Regions from separate parts of the Erwinia sp. TECH1 genome, predicted to be linked through region 1. Evidence: predicted binding sites of a transcription regulator. Region 1 holds the regulator's gene; each other region holds the start of a gene.
The links. Region 1 encodes Fur, which represses iron uptake genes when iron is present. Its sites were predicted from a motif close to ATAATAATGAGAACNACTATCAA; they were not measured.
Positions count from the first base shown of each region.

Region 2: fhuE (ferric-rhodotorulic acid/ferric-coprogen receptor FhuE) is a predicted target of Fur. The motif match lies at 3,668-3,690, and genes of this name have one in related genera.
Region 3: ACVWZ0_RS14425 (isochorismate synthase) is a predicted target of Fur. The motif match lies at 3,367-3,389, and genes of this name have one in related genera.

Region 1 is NZ_JBSRZK010000001.1:1,522,863-1,528,707, reverse strand. It holds gene seqA (replication initiation negative regulator SeqA) at 1-192, opposite strand, end outside; gene ybfF (esterase) at 429-1,193, shown strand; gene ybfE (LexA regulated protein) at 1,339-1,620, shown strand; gene fldA (flavodoxin FldA) at 1,762-2,292, shown strand; gene fur (ferric iron uptake transcriptional regulator) at 2,641-3,084, shown strand; gene ACVWZ0_RS07120 (beta-N-acetylhexosaminidase) at 3,142-5,799, opposite strand.
Region 2 is NZ_JBSRZK010000001.1:2,470,267-2,476,111, forward strand. It holds gene fhuE (ferric-rhodotorulic acid/ferric-coprogen receptor FhuE) at 1-681, shown strand, start outside; gene ACVWZ0_RS11580 (cyclophilin-like fold protein) at 754-1,110, opposite strand; gene fhuE (ferric-rhodotorulic acid/ferric-coprogen receptor FhuE) at 1,355-3,547, opposite strand; gene ACVWZ0_RS11590 (CynX/NimT family MFS transporter) at 3,908-5,095, shown strand; gene ACVWZ0_RS11595 (hypothetical protein) at 5,471-5,845, shown strand, end outside.
Region 3 is NZ_JBSRZK010000001.1:3,054,538-3,060,382, reverse strand. It holds gene ACVWZ0_RS14435 (enterobactin synthase subunit F) at 1-1,943, shown strand, start outside; gene entS (enterobactin transporter EntS) at 1,940-3,196, shown strand; gene ACVWZ0_RS14425 (isochorismate synthase) at 3,419-4,597, shown strand; gene ACVWZ0_RS14420 ((2,3-dihydroxybenzoyl)adenylate synthase) at 4,607-5,845, shown strand, end outside.

The DNA.
Region 1 (5,845 bases):
CTCTTTCACCACGGTTTCCTGTACGCTGGCGACAGGCGCGGGCGCAGCCGTAACAGCAGGTGCCTTCGGCGCTGCCTGACCAGCAGAAAATTTCAGCATACGACGTAAAATGTCGGAGGCGCTTTCACCAATATGCTGAGTGTGGCTGGCGATATAACGGTAGAGCTCTTCGTCGACTTCAATAGTTTTCATCTTGATCCAGTACGATTATTGCTGATAAGAGCCGGTTAGCGACCTGTTTTACCCAGGCGCGGACGGACCAGCTCTAACACGAGGATTATAAAGTTAAATCCTGCCGGGTTGTAGCGCCAGCCCCAATTGCGGACAAAAGTCGGAATATGCCGTAAAAAGATCGGGTCTGTCGCGGCGGCAGAAAATCGCTGTTTTATGATAACCTAACCCCTCGTTTCCTCCGTAAGAAGTTTGCCATGAAATTGAATTTCCGCCTGCAATCTGAACAAACGACCGTTTCTGACGCGCCCGTGGTGCTTATTCACGGCCTTTTCGGCAACCTGGATAACCTTGGGGTGCTGGCGCGCGACCTGAAAGCGGATCGCCGCATTATTCAGGTGGACGTCCGAAATCATGGCCTTTCGCCGAGGTCGGATGAAATAAGCTATGCCGCAATGGCGCGCGACGTGCTGGAAACGCTGGATGAGCTTGATGCCGACCGGTTTGATATTATAGGCCATTCCATGGGCGGGAAAATCGCCATGACGCTGGCTTCCCTTGCCCCGGAACGCGTCGGGCAGCTGGTGGTTATCGATATTGCGCCGGTGGCCTACCGGGAACGCCATCACGACGCGATTTTCGCCGCGCTGGCCGCCGTCAGCGAAGCGGGCATTACCCGCCGGAGCGAAGCCGCCGCGCTGATGCGTCAGACCATAGAGGAAGAAGGCGTCATTCAGTTTCTGCTTAAATCGTTTCAGGACGGCGAATGGCGTTTCAACGTGCCGGCGCTCTGGCAGCACTACGATCGGATTATCGGCTGGGAAACGCTGCCCGCCTGGCCACATCCCACGCTGTTTATTCGGGGCGAACATTCGCCTTATCTACAGGAAGCGTATCGTGACGCGCTGCTGGCCCAGTTCCCTGCCGCCCGCGCCCACGTGATTACCGGCGCGGGTCACTGGGCGCATGCCGAGAAACCTGATGCCGTTTTGCGCGCCATCCGCCGTTTTTTTGCCCTGTGAAAACAAATGTTTCAGTAAAAGGCTAAATAATTGTCGTCGCGACTTTCGCTGGGGTATGATGGCGCGCTAAAATTTGTCGACGGCACCGGCCGCAAACGCTAACGGCTCAATCCATCAGAACTCCAGCCTTCAGTATCACGATTCTATGGCAAAAGAAAACACGGACCGCACCACGATCGATCTGTTCGCAGACGAGCGTCGACCGGGACGACCCAAAACCAATCCACTGGCACGTGATGAGCAGTTGCGCATTAACAAACGCAACCAGCTTAAGCGTGATAAAGTGCGCGGGCTGAAGCGCGTAGAACTGAAAATGAACAGTGACGCAGTTGACGCCCTGAACCAGCTCGCCGAGCAGCGTAATATGAGCCGCAGCGAACTGATAGAAGAGATGGTCATGGCGCAGTTAGCCAGGCCTGAGCGCTGAAGCACGCGCTACGGTAAAGCACAAAGCGACAAATACAGGCGGATTAGCCGTTTATCCCCCTGTTGCTGTCTGCTATTATTGCCCTTAACATTTTCAGGCTAGCCGCCGCATATCATTAAGTTTCAAGAGGTTATTAAACTCATGGCAATCGTAGGCATTTTCTTTGGCAGCGATACGGGCAATACGGAAAACATTGCAAAAATGATCCAGAAGCAGCTCGGTAAAGAGGTGGCTGAAGTTCATGATATCGCTAAAAGCAGCAAAGAAGACCTTGAAGCCTTTGATATTTTGCTGCTGGGCATCCCGACCTGGTACTACGGTGAAGCGCAGTGCGACTGGGATGATTTCTTCCCTACGCTGGAAGAGATCGACTTCAACGGCAAGCTGGTCGCGCTGTTTGGCTGCGGCGATCAGGAAGATTACGCGGAATATTTCTGCGACGCGATGGGCACCATTCGCGACATTATCGAGCCTAACGGCGCGGTGATCGTCGGCCACTGGCCGACAGAAGGCTATGATTTCGAGGCCTCTAAAGGCCTGGCGGACGATACCCATTTCCTTGGCCTGGCCATTGATGAAGATCGCCAGCCGGAGCTGACCAACGAACGCGTTGAAAAGTGGGTCAAACAGATTTCTGACGAGCTTCAGCTCCAGGATATTCTCGAAGCGTGATAGCATTGGCCCGCTGTACGAATCCACAGCGGGCCAATGGTTTTTCCTATAGAAGTGATAGATACATATTTGTAACTTTTACCGTCAAAACGGTAGAATAGCACTGCTCCGCCTCCGCTTCTGCGGCGCCGAAAACCAGGCAGAGCGAACTGACAACCCAGCGTAAATGGGTGCTTGCTTTTCCGGACGTAACGACTTCTTATCCTTACATCCCCTGATGGTTTTGCATCTCCGCTGTGGTTTCTTCAAGGCATCGGTTCTATAATGAGACGCTCAGCTTTTGCGTCGACCGATGCTCACGGCTTCTCAGCCACTTAGTGACCAGCAAAGTAACAGGACAATATCCGCATGACTGACAATAACACCGCATTAAAGAAGGCCGGCCTGAAAGTCACGCTTCCTCGACTGAAAATTCTGGAAGTGCTTCAGGAACCAGAGTGCCATCACGTCAGTGCGGAAGATTTGTATAAACGCCTGATCGACATGGGCGAAGAGATTGGCCTGGCGACGGTTTACCGCGTTCTGAACCAGTTTGACGATGCGGGGATCGTGACCCGTCATAACTTCGAAGGCGGCAAGTCCGTGTTTGAACTGACCCAGCAGCAGCATCACGATCACCTGATCTGCCTGGACTGCGGCAAAGTAATCGAATTCAGCGACGAGTCTATTGAATCCCGCCAGCGTGATATTGCGACGAAGCACGGTATCAAACTCAGCAACCACAGCCTCTATCTTTACGGCCACTGCGCCACCGGCGACTGCCGTGAAGACGACACGCTGCACGATAAGTAATCGATTTCAATAAAAAACCGGCGATCGCTCGCCGGTTTTTTTTTGCCTGCGCCCCGCCTATTTCAGGCTTTCCACGCGGCTGAAGCGCTTGCCGTCGCTACTGACGGCGCGGATCAACACCTCGCCGGAAACCGACGGACGGGCGCTGTCATGATAGCGCTGCCAGCTGTTGCCACCGTCCAGCGAGTAGTCAATAGCCACGCCCGGCAGGGCGATATTGGCTGCCAGCTTGCCCGCGACAAGACGTGCGCCCGGCTGCGGCAGACGATAGTGGATCCCGGCTTTATCCATTTTCGGCAGCTCGCGCTGGCCCAGCAGGTTTGCATAACGCTGCCAGTCCTTATGCAACGCCGCCCGATCGACATGCCGCGTTTCGCCGCCTTTATACTCACGTCCGGCCTGGTAAGTCTGCTCCCAGGCAGCACGATGCCAGCCGCGCTCCGCCACGGCCAGCGCGCGTGGGAAAATCATCCATTCCATCTGCTCGTCGGTACGTACGGTTTCGCTCCAGAGCTGGGCTGAAATCCCATACACGCCCGGCCAGGGCTTATCGGATTTAGCATCAAAGAAGTTACCGTCGCGATCCACCGATGTCTCTGCATTCTGCGGCATATTGTCCGGCGCGAAGCTGAACATTTTGCGCTCGTCGTTGAAGCGGGTGCCCCAGTAATAGCCTCTTTCCAGCGGATTGACCTCGTACGGGAAATCCATATAAAGGTAATCCGGGTTGGAGACGGTGACTTCGTAGCCTTTGTTAGCCCAGTCGTTAATGCTGTCAAAGCCGCCCCAGAAAAGCGTATCCCAGAAATTAACGCCGATGCGTTTGGTCGCAAAGTCTTTAGGGCCCTTCGCATCCTTCAGGCCATCCTGCCACGCCTGCATCTTTTCAATACCGTGCGCGTTTACCCGCTCGCTGACCTTTTTGCCAAAGTAGCTGGGCAGATGATCCATATCCGCGACCTTGCCCGATTTCACCAGTGCCTGACAAACCTGCGATTTCGCCCAGGGTTTATCTTCCTTGCTCAAATCGACCCTGCCCTTGCCTGCTTCGGGACTGGCCGCATCGGTATAGCCAACGCCCAGGCGGATGTTTTTCGCCTCGTCGCCGCCAAAGTGCCAGGTGGTTAACGGCGTGCCAGCCGCCTGATGCATCGCCTGGATTTCGCTAATCACCTTATCAACAAAACGCATGGAGGAATCCAGGCAGGGATTCAGATAGCTGGTGCGATCGTAAAACTGTACGGAGGTGGTGTTCGAAGTATCGGTTGGATCGACCAGGCGATACTCGTTTGCCTCTTTGGTCTTACCCTCTTTCATCAGCCGGTTGTAGCGGGCTTCCATAGAAATCACCGCCGCCCTGGCATGAGCAGGCATATCGATTTCCGGGATGACTTCGATGCCGCGCGCTTTGGCATAGCGCAGGATAGCAATGTAGTCGTCGCGGGTCAGATAGCCATTGCCCTGCGTGTCGGCGAAAGGCCCGGATCCCAGCTGCGGCAGCAGACAGCGCTGCTCCGTGAGATCGTGGCAGCGTCTGGCACCAATATCAGTCAGCTCCGGCAGGCCGGGGATCTCAATACGCCAGCCTTCATCATCGCTCAGATGAAAATGGAATTTATTGAGTTTAACCGCCGCCATCTGATCCAGCAGGCGCAGCACCGCCTCTTTGCTGTGGAAGTTACGGCCGATATCGAGAAAAATACCGCGATAGGCCATGCGGGGCGCATCGGTGACGTCCAGGGTAGCGATCTTTTGTTCGCCGCTGGCCGGCAGCAGCGACAGGATGGACATCATGCCGTAGTAGATGCCCGCCTCGTCAAAACCTTCTACCTGCGCTTCCTGCGCGCGGACGCTCAGCCTGTAGGCGCCGGAAACCGCCTCGTTGCCCGTGAAAGCGGCGGGTGCAAGCCTGCTTTTAATCACGTAGCCCTGCCCATTTTCTGCCAGACCCAGCAGCGCAAAACGATCCCTTACCGCTTCTGCAGAATCGGCGTTAAGCCCGGTCAGCTCGAATTGCACGCCCCGGCTTAAATCGGCATCTTCTGCATGAAGGGTAGTATGCAGCGGCGTCGGCAGGATCTGTCCGCGCAGCGCTTCGCCAGCGAGCTGCGCCGTATCACTGTTTTTTTCAAAGCGGCTGACAGGCGTCATCAACACGTTGCGATCGTCGGCCGTCCGCTTCCAGTAGTTATCCATTGGCGAGACAAACGAGGTCAGATCTTCCGTATCGGTGCTGGCAATGATTTTAGGCTGGGCGTTTTCAGAAGTAACGTACCAGCGCGGCATCACGTCCGTGATAAACAGCTGCCAGTATTCGTTAACAATGGGAATATCCACCGATTCACCGGCGGCGAAACCCTTGAATTTTTCGGTTGGCTCCAGCCGCGTCAGATCGCCTACCACGTGCACCATGCGGAACTGGTCGTTGTCCACCCGCAGCGTCTGACGAATATTGGGCAGCCAGATAACCCAGTCTTTACTGGTTAGCGCTTCGCCGGGGTTAGTTAAGGTAATCGTTGCCCGATTGCAGGAGGCCCAGTCGGCCCCCAGCGCGGCACAATCAACGCCGTGCAGCGCGGCATGGTTATCGTTAACGGTATACTTTACGCCAAACTGGCTGATTTGATCGACGACGCGTTGATCCGCAACGGCGCTGCCGCTGGCCATCGCCATCATCAGCGCTGTCGCCACCAGTGTTAATCTCACTTTTTTCATCTCTTTCCTCATCCGCTAGTTAAATTTTTTGCCGTTAGCGGAAAAG
Region 2 (5,845 bases), 950 kb from region 1:
GATACCTGGTCAGCCTATGCCAGCTATACCTCGATCTTCCAGCCGCAAACGTATCGCAGCAAAGACGGCGGCTATCTTTCGCCTGTGACCGGTAAAAATTACGAAGCGGGCCTGAAATCCGCCTGGGACGATGGTCGCCTGACCGCCACTTTTGCCCTGTTCCGTATTGAACAGGAGAACGCTGCCGAAGCGGATGGCGACAATTATGTGAACGGCTCCAGCGAACAGGCTTATGTTGCGACCAAAGGCGCAGTGAGCAGAGGCGCGGAATTCGAGCTGAACGGCGCGGTAACGGATAATCTGCAAATGACGTTCGGCGCGACGCGCTTTGTCGCGACGGACTCCACCGGGCGCTACAACAGCCAGATGCCGCAAACCCAGCTGAAGCTGTTTACCCGCTACCGTTTGCCGATGCTGCAGCAGCTGACCGTCGGCGGCGGCGTAAACTGGCAGAACCGCACTTTCCAGGACGCAACCGGCCCGGACGGCGAAACCAAACGGCTTTATCAGGGCAGCTATCCGCTGGCTAACCTGTTTGCCCGCTACCAGGTAACGAAGCAGCTGGCCGTGCAGGCCAACGTCAATAATCTGTTTGATCGCACCGAGTATACCTGGCTAAGCGACTCCGCCGTTTACGGCCAGCCGCGCAACTATGAGGTTAATCTCTCTTATACGTTCTGATTTTTTGGCATATACCCGGCGCGAAGCCGGGTTTTCATAATATGCCCCACAAATTGTGGCGCTGTCCGGCCCTCACCCTTTTTCGACCAGCTCAAAGGTGGCCGTAAAGGAGGATCTGTTTAGCGGCAGCTTCTCAATGCTGTCCAACTGTCCCAGCGTCACAAGCCCGGCGGCATAGCCAGAATCCTTGTAGAAGATAGCCAGATTGCCCCAGGGCGCATAAAAAGCGATATCGCCTTTTAAGGCACGGGTGCCCTCAGGCGATCCCTCTACTGAGAGTTTTGCAGGAAGATCGCTGATTTTTTCAGTCGCTGCGTAGTCGTTTAATTCCAGCGTTAGCGGCAGCATAGCCGCAAAATCCCTGGCCGCCTCGCTGTCATTCAGCGAGGCCAACAGAATAACGTTATCAATAACCATATTTATTTTCATGTTTTTCTCCCTGAGCGCGCACGCAGCCTCAGATAGCGAAGGATCAGCCGTTCCCGACTAACGTGTAGCGGTTTTTAAAGGGAACTAGTTTTAGCAGAGGCGCCAGGAAGGTTGAATGACTGTTTTAAGCATGCAGTAATGAGGATCGTTCATTAATGACCGCCGAGTATAAAGAGAAAGATCCCCGCATTGATTTACCGGCAAAAAAATAGCTCCCGCAGGAGCTATCTTTATCTGTGCCGCATCAGAACTTATAGCTGGCCGTTAATGAGAAATTACGCGGTTCGCCGTAAACGATATATTGGTTCACGCTGGTGTCATATTCTTTATCAAACAGGTTATTGATATTGGCCTGTAGCGTCAGCTGCTTAGTCACCTCATAGCGGCTGAACAGGTTCACCAGCGCATAGCTGCCCTGCTCCGCGTGCCAGGTGCCGTTGCCTTCCGGCGCGGGCACATCCTTCCAGACGTGCGTCTGCCAGTTTACGCCGCCGCCGACCGTCAGCGCCTGGAGCGACGGCAGACGATAGCTGGTGAACAGCTTCAGCGACGTGCGCGGCAGCTGAGGGTTAACCGCTTCGTCTTCGCTGTCTTCCGCTACATAACGGGTACCGCCCACGGTCATTTGCCAATTATCGGTCAGCGCGCCGTTCACTTCAAATTCAATCCCGCGGCTCACGGTGCCCGATTTGCCTACGTAGGCGGTATCGGTCGATCCGGCAATGATCTGTCCGGTGCTCTGGGCTACGTTGTCCTGTTCGATGCGGAACACCGACAGCGAGGTCGTGAGGCGGCTGTTCATCCAGTCAGACTTCAGGCCTGCCTCGTAGTTTTTACCAACCACCGGCGACAGGTAGCTGCCGTTGATATCACGATAGGTCTGCGGCTGGAATACCGAGGTATAGCTGCCGTAGGCTGACCAGTTTTCGTTGATGTCATACACCAGGCCGCCGTACGGCGTGATATTGTTTTTCTCCATATCCTGGGTCAGCGTATTGGTGCTCCAGCGCGTATAGCGCGCGCCGAGGATCAAATGCAGCGGATCGGCCAGGGTAATACGGGTTGCCATATAGGCGGATTTCTGACGCGTCACGTCTTCCTGCGCGAGCGTTCGCTCGCTCCATTCTGTTTCCGGGTATTGGCCGTTATAACTGTTGAAATCGCCCAGCATCTCTGAGGAAATGTTGTCAAAAGCGCTGTAATAAGTGTTCTTCTGCTTGCTGTAGCTGACGCCCGCCATCAGCTCGTGCTGGCGACCAAACAGCTCATAAGGGCCGCTGGCGAAGGTATCGACCGAGTCGACCTTGCGTTTACCGGTGTTATAACCGGTGCCGCCTACGATCGGGTAATCCGCATAGGAAGAGACGCCCGCGCCGGTGTTCTTATCGAAGAAACCGTCGATATAGAGCTGACGGCTGTCAAGGAAGGTTTCGTTATGGGTGCCGTTTAGCGTCAGCATCCAGCCATTGTCAAAACGCTGCTTCAGGTTAACAAAAACCTTTTTGCTTTCTTTATCGTTATAGGCCCACTCTGGCGCCGTGTTATAGCCGCGACGATAGTCGGTGGGCGATCCATCGCTATGCCAGCGAGGCACGCCGCTCCAGGTTGGGCTGTCCGCGTTGGTTTGCTGGTATTCATAGCCAACGGAAAGCGTGGTGTAATCGGTCAGATCGGCATCCACCACGCCGTAGATAAATTTCTTTTCGGCGCCGTAGCGCTCAACGAAGCTGTTGTTGTCCTGATAACCGGCAACTACACGGCCTCGTACGTTGCCGGATTCGCTCAGCGGCGAAGAGAGATCGGCTACGTAACGCTGCTTGTCCCAGCTGCCGTAAGTGGCGGAAAGCTCGCCCGTCGCGGTTTTGCTGTCCGCATGTTTGCGCACCATATTGACCGCGGCGGAAGGGTTGCCCGCGCCGGTCATCAGGCCGGTTGCGCCACGTACGACTTCGATACGCTCGTACAGTGCCGTATCAGACTGGGCGTCCCCCAGATTCCAGCGTTCTTCAAATACGGTCGGGATGCCATCGACCATATAGTTGTCGATCAGGAAGCCACGCGAGTAATAGGTGCGGCGATCCATATCCGCTACGGACTGCATCACGCCCGTTGTATTGTTCAACACATCGCCCAGCGATTGCAGCTGCTGATCTTCCATGCGCTGCTTGCTGATAATACTGACTGACTGGGGAATATCGCGCGCAATCATCGGCATTTTGGTGCCCGAAGAGGTGACGGGAATGCTGTAATCGGTAGCGGAGGTATCGGTGACATTATCTGACGCGGCGCTCACCGTAAGCGTTTGTTCTGCGGTTTCCGCCGCTGCTGCCTGAGGCATCTGTAACGCCACGGCGACCAGCGCGGCGACGATGGAGTAAGAAGTGGCTACGCCGCCGTGCCGGCGGATTTCCCTGTTAATGTGCTGAGCAAAAAACATCACTACCTCGATCTTGTCATTAACGGCCTGAGCCGTTTAGCCACTGTGATTTTTGTTTTATGGAACGCTTTTACCGACGCTGCTACCCCGGCGATCGCCGAATGATACGGTCATCTACAAATGCGAATGAGAACTATAATTTTTTTTATTTCTTATGTAAAAGACTATTAATGAACTTTTCAGGATTTTGTAAGACGTAAGCCATGACGGGTAAACCGGCTACATAAGGGCATTCTGAAAAGGTTTACAACGGCGCTTTTTAGCCGTTAACATAGCGCCCAGACAGCCGGGCCAGCTCGGTTGCGTAAGCGTTAACGTCAACCAACGCATAATCAGCGGGCCGCGCCTGCTCTTTTTGCGATGTCGATAATGTCCCCAATTTTTACCCGTTCCGGTTTTTTCCTTACTGTTTTACTGCTTACCGCAGCCTGTTTGCGCGCCCCCCTGACGTCGATTGGCCCGGTGCTGGAAGATATTCGCCTGACCTTTAGCCTGACGGCTACCGACGCTGGCCTGCTTAATTTTATTCCGCTGATGATGTTTGCCCTGCTCGCGCCACCTGCAGCGTGGTCAGGCAATCGCTTTGGACTGGAGAAAACGCTGTGGCTCGCGGTCTGGCTGATCTTATCCGGTTCCGCTCTGCGCATTGCCGGCAGCAGCGCTGCGCTATGGCTGGGCACGGCGATCCTGAGCGGTGGTATTGCCGCCGCCAACGTGCTGCTGCCGCCGCTGATTAAGCGTGATTTCGCCCGGCATTCCGCCCGCTATATCGGTCTTTATGCCTGTGTCATGTCGATTACCGCCAGCCTGGCTTCCGGTATCGCGGTGCCGCTGGCATCGTTAACGAATGCGGGCTGGTTTTTTTCGCTGGCCGTCTGGCTGATCCCGGCGGCCATCGCGCTGGCGGCCTGGCTACCGCTGCTGAAACGCGCCCGGCAACGACAAACGACGCGCACACCGCTGGCGGTTTCTACGCTGCGCTCGCCGTGGCGTGCCGCATTAGGCTGGCAGGTTTCGCTGTTTATGGGATTGCAGTCGCTGGCCTTTTACACGCTGATTGCGTGGTTTACGCCCTGGGCTGAGGCGCAAGGATTCAGCCAGTTTGCCGCCGGCTGGCTGCTGTTTCTCTATCAGATTGTGGCAATCGTCGCCAATCTTGCCTGTATGCGGGCGCTGAAACGCCTGGCCGATCAGCGCGCTATCGCCCTGCTGGCTTCGCTGGCAATTTTTACCGGGCTGTGCGGCCTTTATCTGTTCCCTGCCCTGGCCGTGTTTTGGTTGATTATTGCCGGACTGGGCGCGGGCGCCTCTTTGGTGATAAGCCTTTCTCTGTTTGGTCTGCGTTCGGGCGATCATCATCAGGCTTCGCGCTTATCAGGCATGGCACAATGCGTAGGTTACGGTCTGGCCGCGCTGGGCCCGCTGGTTTTCGGCGTGCTGCACGAGCATTTTGACAGCTGGTCGGCCCCGCTGCTGTTTATGATTGCGTTAAGCCTGTTACAGGTGGCGATTGCGCCGCTGGCGGGAAGAAATAAGGTGATAGGTTAAGCCATTTGCCGCTTCGTTCCTGATTCGAAGCGGCACTTTACCCGCAAAAAATGCCTTTCTTACTGATAGTCTGTATCTGATTTAGCTGCGTTTTAGCCTGTATGAATGCGTGTTATCTCTGGAGTTTAGGTATGGAATTATTATCAGTACCTTTAGTATGATGTAACTAAAGTGCGATCATGACTCCCGTTAGCCGGTTTTTATCCATCACGATTATCGGAAAACTGAGATCTTGCCTGCTCAGGCGCGTCAGGTCTTTGTCTGCGCCGGTTAAAAAATGCGATAAGGCACATTTTAAGAAGAGACCTGACTGTTTTCAGACGCGGCCAGGCGCTAAAATAGCGCCTTAAAAGCCGTAGAGGATAGTGAGGTATAATGATCTGTCGTTTCACCCTGGCCGTAGCGATGGCCGCCATAACCCTGACCGGCTGCACCAGCCACAAGAAAGATGAACCGGCCACAACATCGATAACGGCATCGGCTAAAGATTTCTTTAAAGGCCCGGCCGTGGTTTCGGCCGAAGATTTCTCCACGGGGCCAACTCAGGTTGACGTTTCCCACGTCACCAGCCGCACCGATGACGGCTCTGCCGTTTATGTCACAGTGGACGGTAAAGATGCCGGCGCGCTGATCCGCGGTCAGAGCCTGCAACTGCATTTGCCCGCAGGCGAGCACCAGGTTGGCGGCTATGTCCCTACCCTGCTCGGCTTTGGGCGTGTCACTATCCCGGCGGTAAAAGTGACCACCACG
Region 3 (5,845 bases), 1.5 Mb from region 1:
TTTTCTGGCCGTTTCTGACCGGCGCGCAGCTGGTGATGGCGCCGCCGGAAGCGCATCGCGATCCGCAGGCGCTCCAGGCGCTGCTCAGCCGTTACGGTGTCACAACTACGCACTTCGTTCCTTCCATGCTGGCGGCGTTTGTCACCGCGTTAACCGATGACGAGGCCGTGGCCCACTGTGCTTCTTTACGGCGGGTATTCTGTAGCGGCGAGGCGCTGCCGACCGATCTCTGTCGCCAGTGGCAGGACAAAACGGCCGTGCCGCTGCACAATCTTTATGGCCCGACCGAAGCGGCGGTGGATGTGAGCTGGTATCCGGCCTACGGCGAAGCGTTGGCAAACGTAACGGGCGCAAGCGTGCCGATTGGCTATCCGGTCTGGAACACCGGGCTGCGCATCCTGGATGGCAATATGCAGCCAGTACCGCCGGGTATTGCGGGCGATCTCTATCTGACCGGCGTGCAGCTGGCGCAGGGCTATCTGGCGCGAGCCGATTTGACCGCCAGCCGTTTTATTGCCGATCCGGAAGGCGAGGGCGCAAGAATGTACCGCACCGGCGACGTGGCGCGCTGGCTGGAGAACGGCGCGGTGGAATATCTGGGCCGCAGCGACGATCAGCTTAAGATCCGTGGGCAGAGGATCGAGCTGGGCGAGATCGATCAGGCGCTGCTGTCGCTGGATAATGTGGCGCAGGCGGTTACCCATGCCTGCGTGCTCGGCAACGCCAGCGCGGGCGGCGGCGATCAACGGCAGCTGGTGGGCTACGTGGTGGCCGTGTCCGGCGAACTGGATACGGCCGCGCTACGCGAGCAGCTTAGCGATCGCCTGCCCGCGCACATGGTGCCGGTGGTGCTGGTGCAGCTGGCGGCTTTCCCGCTAAGCGCCAACGGCAAGCTGGATCGCAAGGCGCTGCCGCTGCCACAGCTGGCCCACGCCGCAGGTCGCGCGCCGGCAGAGGGTGTGGAAACCGTGGTGGCCGAAGCCTTTGCCCGCCTGCTGGACTGCGAGATCCGCTCGGTTAATGATGACTTCTTTGCCCTCGGCGGCCATTCACTGCTGGCGATGCGGCTGGCGGTCGATCTGCGTCGCCGTCTCGACAGGCCGGTGACGCCGGGGCTGATTATGGTGGCGTCCACCGTCGGCGCGCTGGCGGAAAAGCTGACGTGGCAGAGCGAAGAAGAGGCGAGCCGCGCGGGCATGGAAACCATCCTGCCGCTGCGGCGTTCGCACGGCCCCACGCTGTTTTGCTTCCATCCGGCCTCCGGCTTCGCCTGGCAGTTCAGCATTCTGCAACGCTATCTGGACGCGCGCTGGTCGCTGATCGGCATTCAGTCGCCGCGCCCGCACGGGCCAATGCGGCAGGCGGAAAATCTTGATGAGCTTTGCGAGCGGCATCTGGCCACGCTGCGCGAGCAGCAGCCGCACGGCCCTTACTATCTGCTGGGCTATTCGCTGGGCGGCACGCTGGCGCACGCTATCGCGGCGCGCCTGCAGGCGCAGGGCGAAAAAGTCGCCTTCCTGGGGCTGCTGGATACCTGGCCGCCGGAAACGCAAAACTGGTCACAGAATAACCAGCTGGATGCCGAAGTGCTGGCGGAAATCGACCGCGAGCGTGAAGCCTTTATGGCCGCCCAGGCGTCGCTGCGCGAGTCGCTGGCGGCCTCGGCCAGCCAGGCGCTGTTTGGCGCTATCGAAGGCAACTACGGCGATGCGGTCAGGCTGCTGGCGACCGCGAAAAGCCGCCGCTTCGTCGGGGAAGCCACGCTGTTCGTCGCGCAGAAAACGCTGAAGCCGGGGCAGGATGCGCACACCGCGTGGGCGCCATGGCTCGACACGCTGCAAACCTTCCCGGTGGAATGCGCGCATGTGGATATTATTTCGGCAGAGGCGTTTACCCATATCGGCCCACGCCTTAACCAACTGCTGGATCGGGCAACACAATGAAAAAACAGACCTTTATGCTCAGCCTCAGCCTGCTGAAGACGCACCCTGATTTTCGGGCGGTGTTTATCGCCCGCTTTATCTCTATCCTGGCGCTGGGCCTGCTTGGCGTCGGCGTGCCGGTGCAGATCCAGCAGCTGACCGGTTCTGCCTGGCAGGTAAGCCTGGCGGTCACGCTGACCGGCGCGGCCCTGTTTACCGGTTTGATGCTGGGCGGCGTGCTGGCGGATCGCCACGAGCGTCGGCGGCTGATCCTGTTCGCGCGATCGACCTGCGGGCTGGGCTTTATCGGCCTGTGCGTCAATGCCGCCATGCCGTCCCCGTCGCTGACCGCCATCTACCTGCTGGGCATCTGGGACGGCTTTTTCGGCGCCATCGGCGTGACGGCGCTGCTTGCCGCCACGCCCGCGCTGGTGGGCCGTGAAAACCTGATGCAGGCCGGGGCGATCACCATGCTCACGGTCAGACTGGGCGCGGTGATCTCGCCGATGGTGGGCGGCGTGCTGCTCGCAGCGGGCGGCGTATTCTGGAACTTCGCGCTGGCGGCGGCGGGCACCTTTATTACGCTGATCCCGCTGCTGCGTCTGCCGTCGTTGCCGCCGCCGCCGCAGTCGCACGCCAGGCCGCTACGGTCGCTGGCGGAAGGCTTTACCTTTCTGCTCGGCCATCGTCTGATCGGCGGCGTGGCGCTGGTGGGCGCGCTGCTGACCATGGCGACGGCGGTACGCGTGCTTTATCCGGCGCTGGCTATTCGCTGGGAGCTGAGCGCGCAGCAGATCGGCTTTCTCTATGCTGCCGTACCGCTCGGCGCGGCCGCAGGCGCGCTGACCAGCGGCAATCTGGCACAGCATCCGCGTCCGGGCAAGGTGATGCTTTTCACCGCCGTCGCCGCTTTCGTCGCGGTAGGGCTGTGCGGCCTGATGCCTTACTGGGAGGCGGGCGCGCTCTGTCTGATGCTGTTCGGCTACCTGAGCGCCCTGAGCGCGCTGCTGCAATACACGCTGATCCAGACGCTGACGCCGGACGCGATGCTGGGCCGTATCAACGGCCTGTGGACGGCGCAAAACGTGATGGGTGACTCGCTGGGCGCGCTGCTGCTGGGCGCGATGACCACGGTGATGCTGCCCGCCACCGCCGCCAGCAGCAGCGGCCTGGGGCTGGCCATCGTCAGCCTGGTGCTGGCCGCCGCCTTCGGTTCGCTCCGACGCTATCGCCAGCCCGCGCCCGCTTCGCCGGGAGAAAGCGTAACTGAATAACATCGGGTTTTAGTCCTTCCTTACCTGCCCTGGCGGCAGGTAATGCTGCCAAATGATGCTAATAACGGCGCAAACGTTGCGCCCGGTCGCGGCGTGGTGTTTTGCACTGTTTTAAACTGCGAAACGTTGCTTGACATCACAAAGAATTTACTTAAAGTTACGCGGTAATAATGCAAATGATAATCATTATTATACTTTTTATCGTTGTGGCTGGAGGCCGTTATGGAGACGCTTTGCGCTGATGCAGTTAAACCATCAGTTTCTCTCTCATCTGAGAGCTTTTTCTTCGCATCGCCGTGGAAAAGCTTTATCACCACTGGTCGCTTTGCCGAAATTACCTGTCCCGCCGCCGACGGCGACAACCTGCAGGGCGCTTTCCAGCAGCAGGTACGCAGCGCCTTTGCCGCAGCCAGGGCCAAAGGGATTATGCGCCCGGTGATGGTTGGCGCCATCCCCTTTGATACGCGCCAGCCTTCCGCGCTATTTATTCCTGAGCGTCATGAGGCATTCTCCCGCCAGCAGCAGCCAGAGTCGGCGCAGCAGGCGAGATCTGCCGTAGAGCCAGTAATTACCGCGCGCCAGAACATTCCTGAACAGGCTGAATTTATGGAGATGGTGGCGAAAGCAGCGGAAGCGACCGCCCAGCCTGGCCTGGATAAAGTGGTGCTCTCGCGTCTGATCGATATCACTACCGCCGAGCCGGTGCAGGCTACGGCGTTAATGGATCGCCTGATTGCGCTCAACCCTGGCAGCTATCACTTCCATGTTCCGCTGGCCGACGGCAGCACGCTGCTGGGCGCCAGCCCGGAGCTGCTGCTGCGTAAGTCGGGCGAAACCTACACTTCGCTGCCGCTGGCGGGCTCGGCCAGACGCGATCGCAGCGACAAAGCGCGCGATCTTGCGGTAGGCGAAAAGCTGATGTACTCGCAAAAAGATCGCTACGAGCACCGCCTGGTGACCAACGCCATGTACGACGTGCTGAAACCGCGCAGCCGCTCTCTGGCGGTGCCGGACAAGCCGGAGCTGATCACTACTTCGACGCTGTGGCACCTTGCTACCGCGATTGAAGGCAAAGCCGCAGCGGCTGAGGAAACGGCGCTGTCGCTCGCCTGCCTGCTGCATCCTACGCCCGCGCTGAGCGGTTATCCGCACGTTGCCGCTTGCGAGTGGATTGAAAAGCTGGAGCCGTTTAACCGCGAGCTGTTCGGCGGCATCGTCGGCTGGTGCGACGACGAAGGCAACGGCGAATGGGTGGTGACCATTCGCTGCGGCACGCTGGCCGGAAAAAACATTCGCCTGTTCGCCGGCGCGGGCATCGTTCCGGCCTCTTCGCCGGAATCGGAATGGCGCGAAACCGGCGTCAAGCTCAGCACCATGCTGCACGTATTTGGACTGCAATAAGGCTATTTTATGACGATTTCCTATTCCCGCTGGCCCGACGATTTTGCGGCCCGCTACCGTGAAAAAGGCTACTGGCTTGATCTGCCCTTAACGGATATTTTAACTCGCCATGCCGACAGCACGGAAACGGCGCTGATCGAAGGCGACCGTAAATACAGCTATCAGCAACTTGAGAGCGCCAGCACCCGTCTGGCGGCGGCCTTACAGCGTCGCGGCCTGAAGTGCGGCGATACCGCGCTGGTGCAGCTGGGCAACGTGGCCGAATTCTATATCGTGCTGTTTGCACTGCTGAAACTCGGCGTCGCGCCGGTCAACGCGCTGTTCAGCCATCAGCGCCAGGAGCTGGACGCCTACGCCAGCCAGATTGAGCCTGCTTTGCTGATCGCCGATCGTCAGCACGCGCTGTTCGCCACCGACGACTATCTGCAACCGCTGCGCCAGCGCTATCCGTCGCTGCGTGAGGTGGTGCTGCGCAACGCTCGTGAGGACGATACCTCGCTTGCGGCCTTAATTGACGAGGCGCAAGGCGAGTTTGTCGCTGCGCCTTCCGCCGCTGACGAAGTCGCGTTTTTCCAGCTTTCCGGCGGCAGTACCGGCACGCCCAAGCTGATCCCGCGTACCCATAACGACTACTACTACAGCATCCGCCGCAGCGTGGAAGTCTGTTGCTTTAACGAAAAAACCCGCTATCTCTGCGCTTTGCCCGCCGCGCACAACTATCCGCTCAGTTCGCCGGGCGCCTTCGGCGTGTTTTATGGCGGCGGCCTGGTGGTGCTGGCAGGCGATCCGAGCGCCAACCTTTGTTTCCCGCTGATTGAAAAACACCAGATTACGGCGACGGCGCTGGTGCCGCCAGCGGTCAGCCTCTGGCTACAGGCGATTCAGGAGTGGGGCAGCAATCGGGCGCTTGGCTCGCTCCAGCTGTTGCAGGTGGGCGGCGCGCGCTTAAGCGAAGCGCTGGCGGCACGCATTCCGGCAGAAATCGGCTGCCGGCTGCAACAGGTCTTCGGCATGGCGGAAGGGCTGGTCAACTATACGCAGCTGACCGACGACGAGTGGCACATCTTCTCGACGCAGGGCACGCCGATGAGCCCGGACGATGAGGTCTGGGTTGCGGACGAGCAGGGCAATCCGCTGCCGCAGGGCGAAACCGGACGGCTGATGACGCGCGGCCCGTACACCTTCCGCGGCTATTACCGCAGCCCGGAGCACAACGCGCAGGCCTTTGACGCCAACGGCTTCTATTGT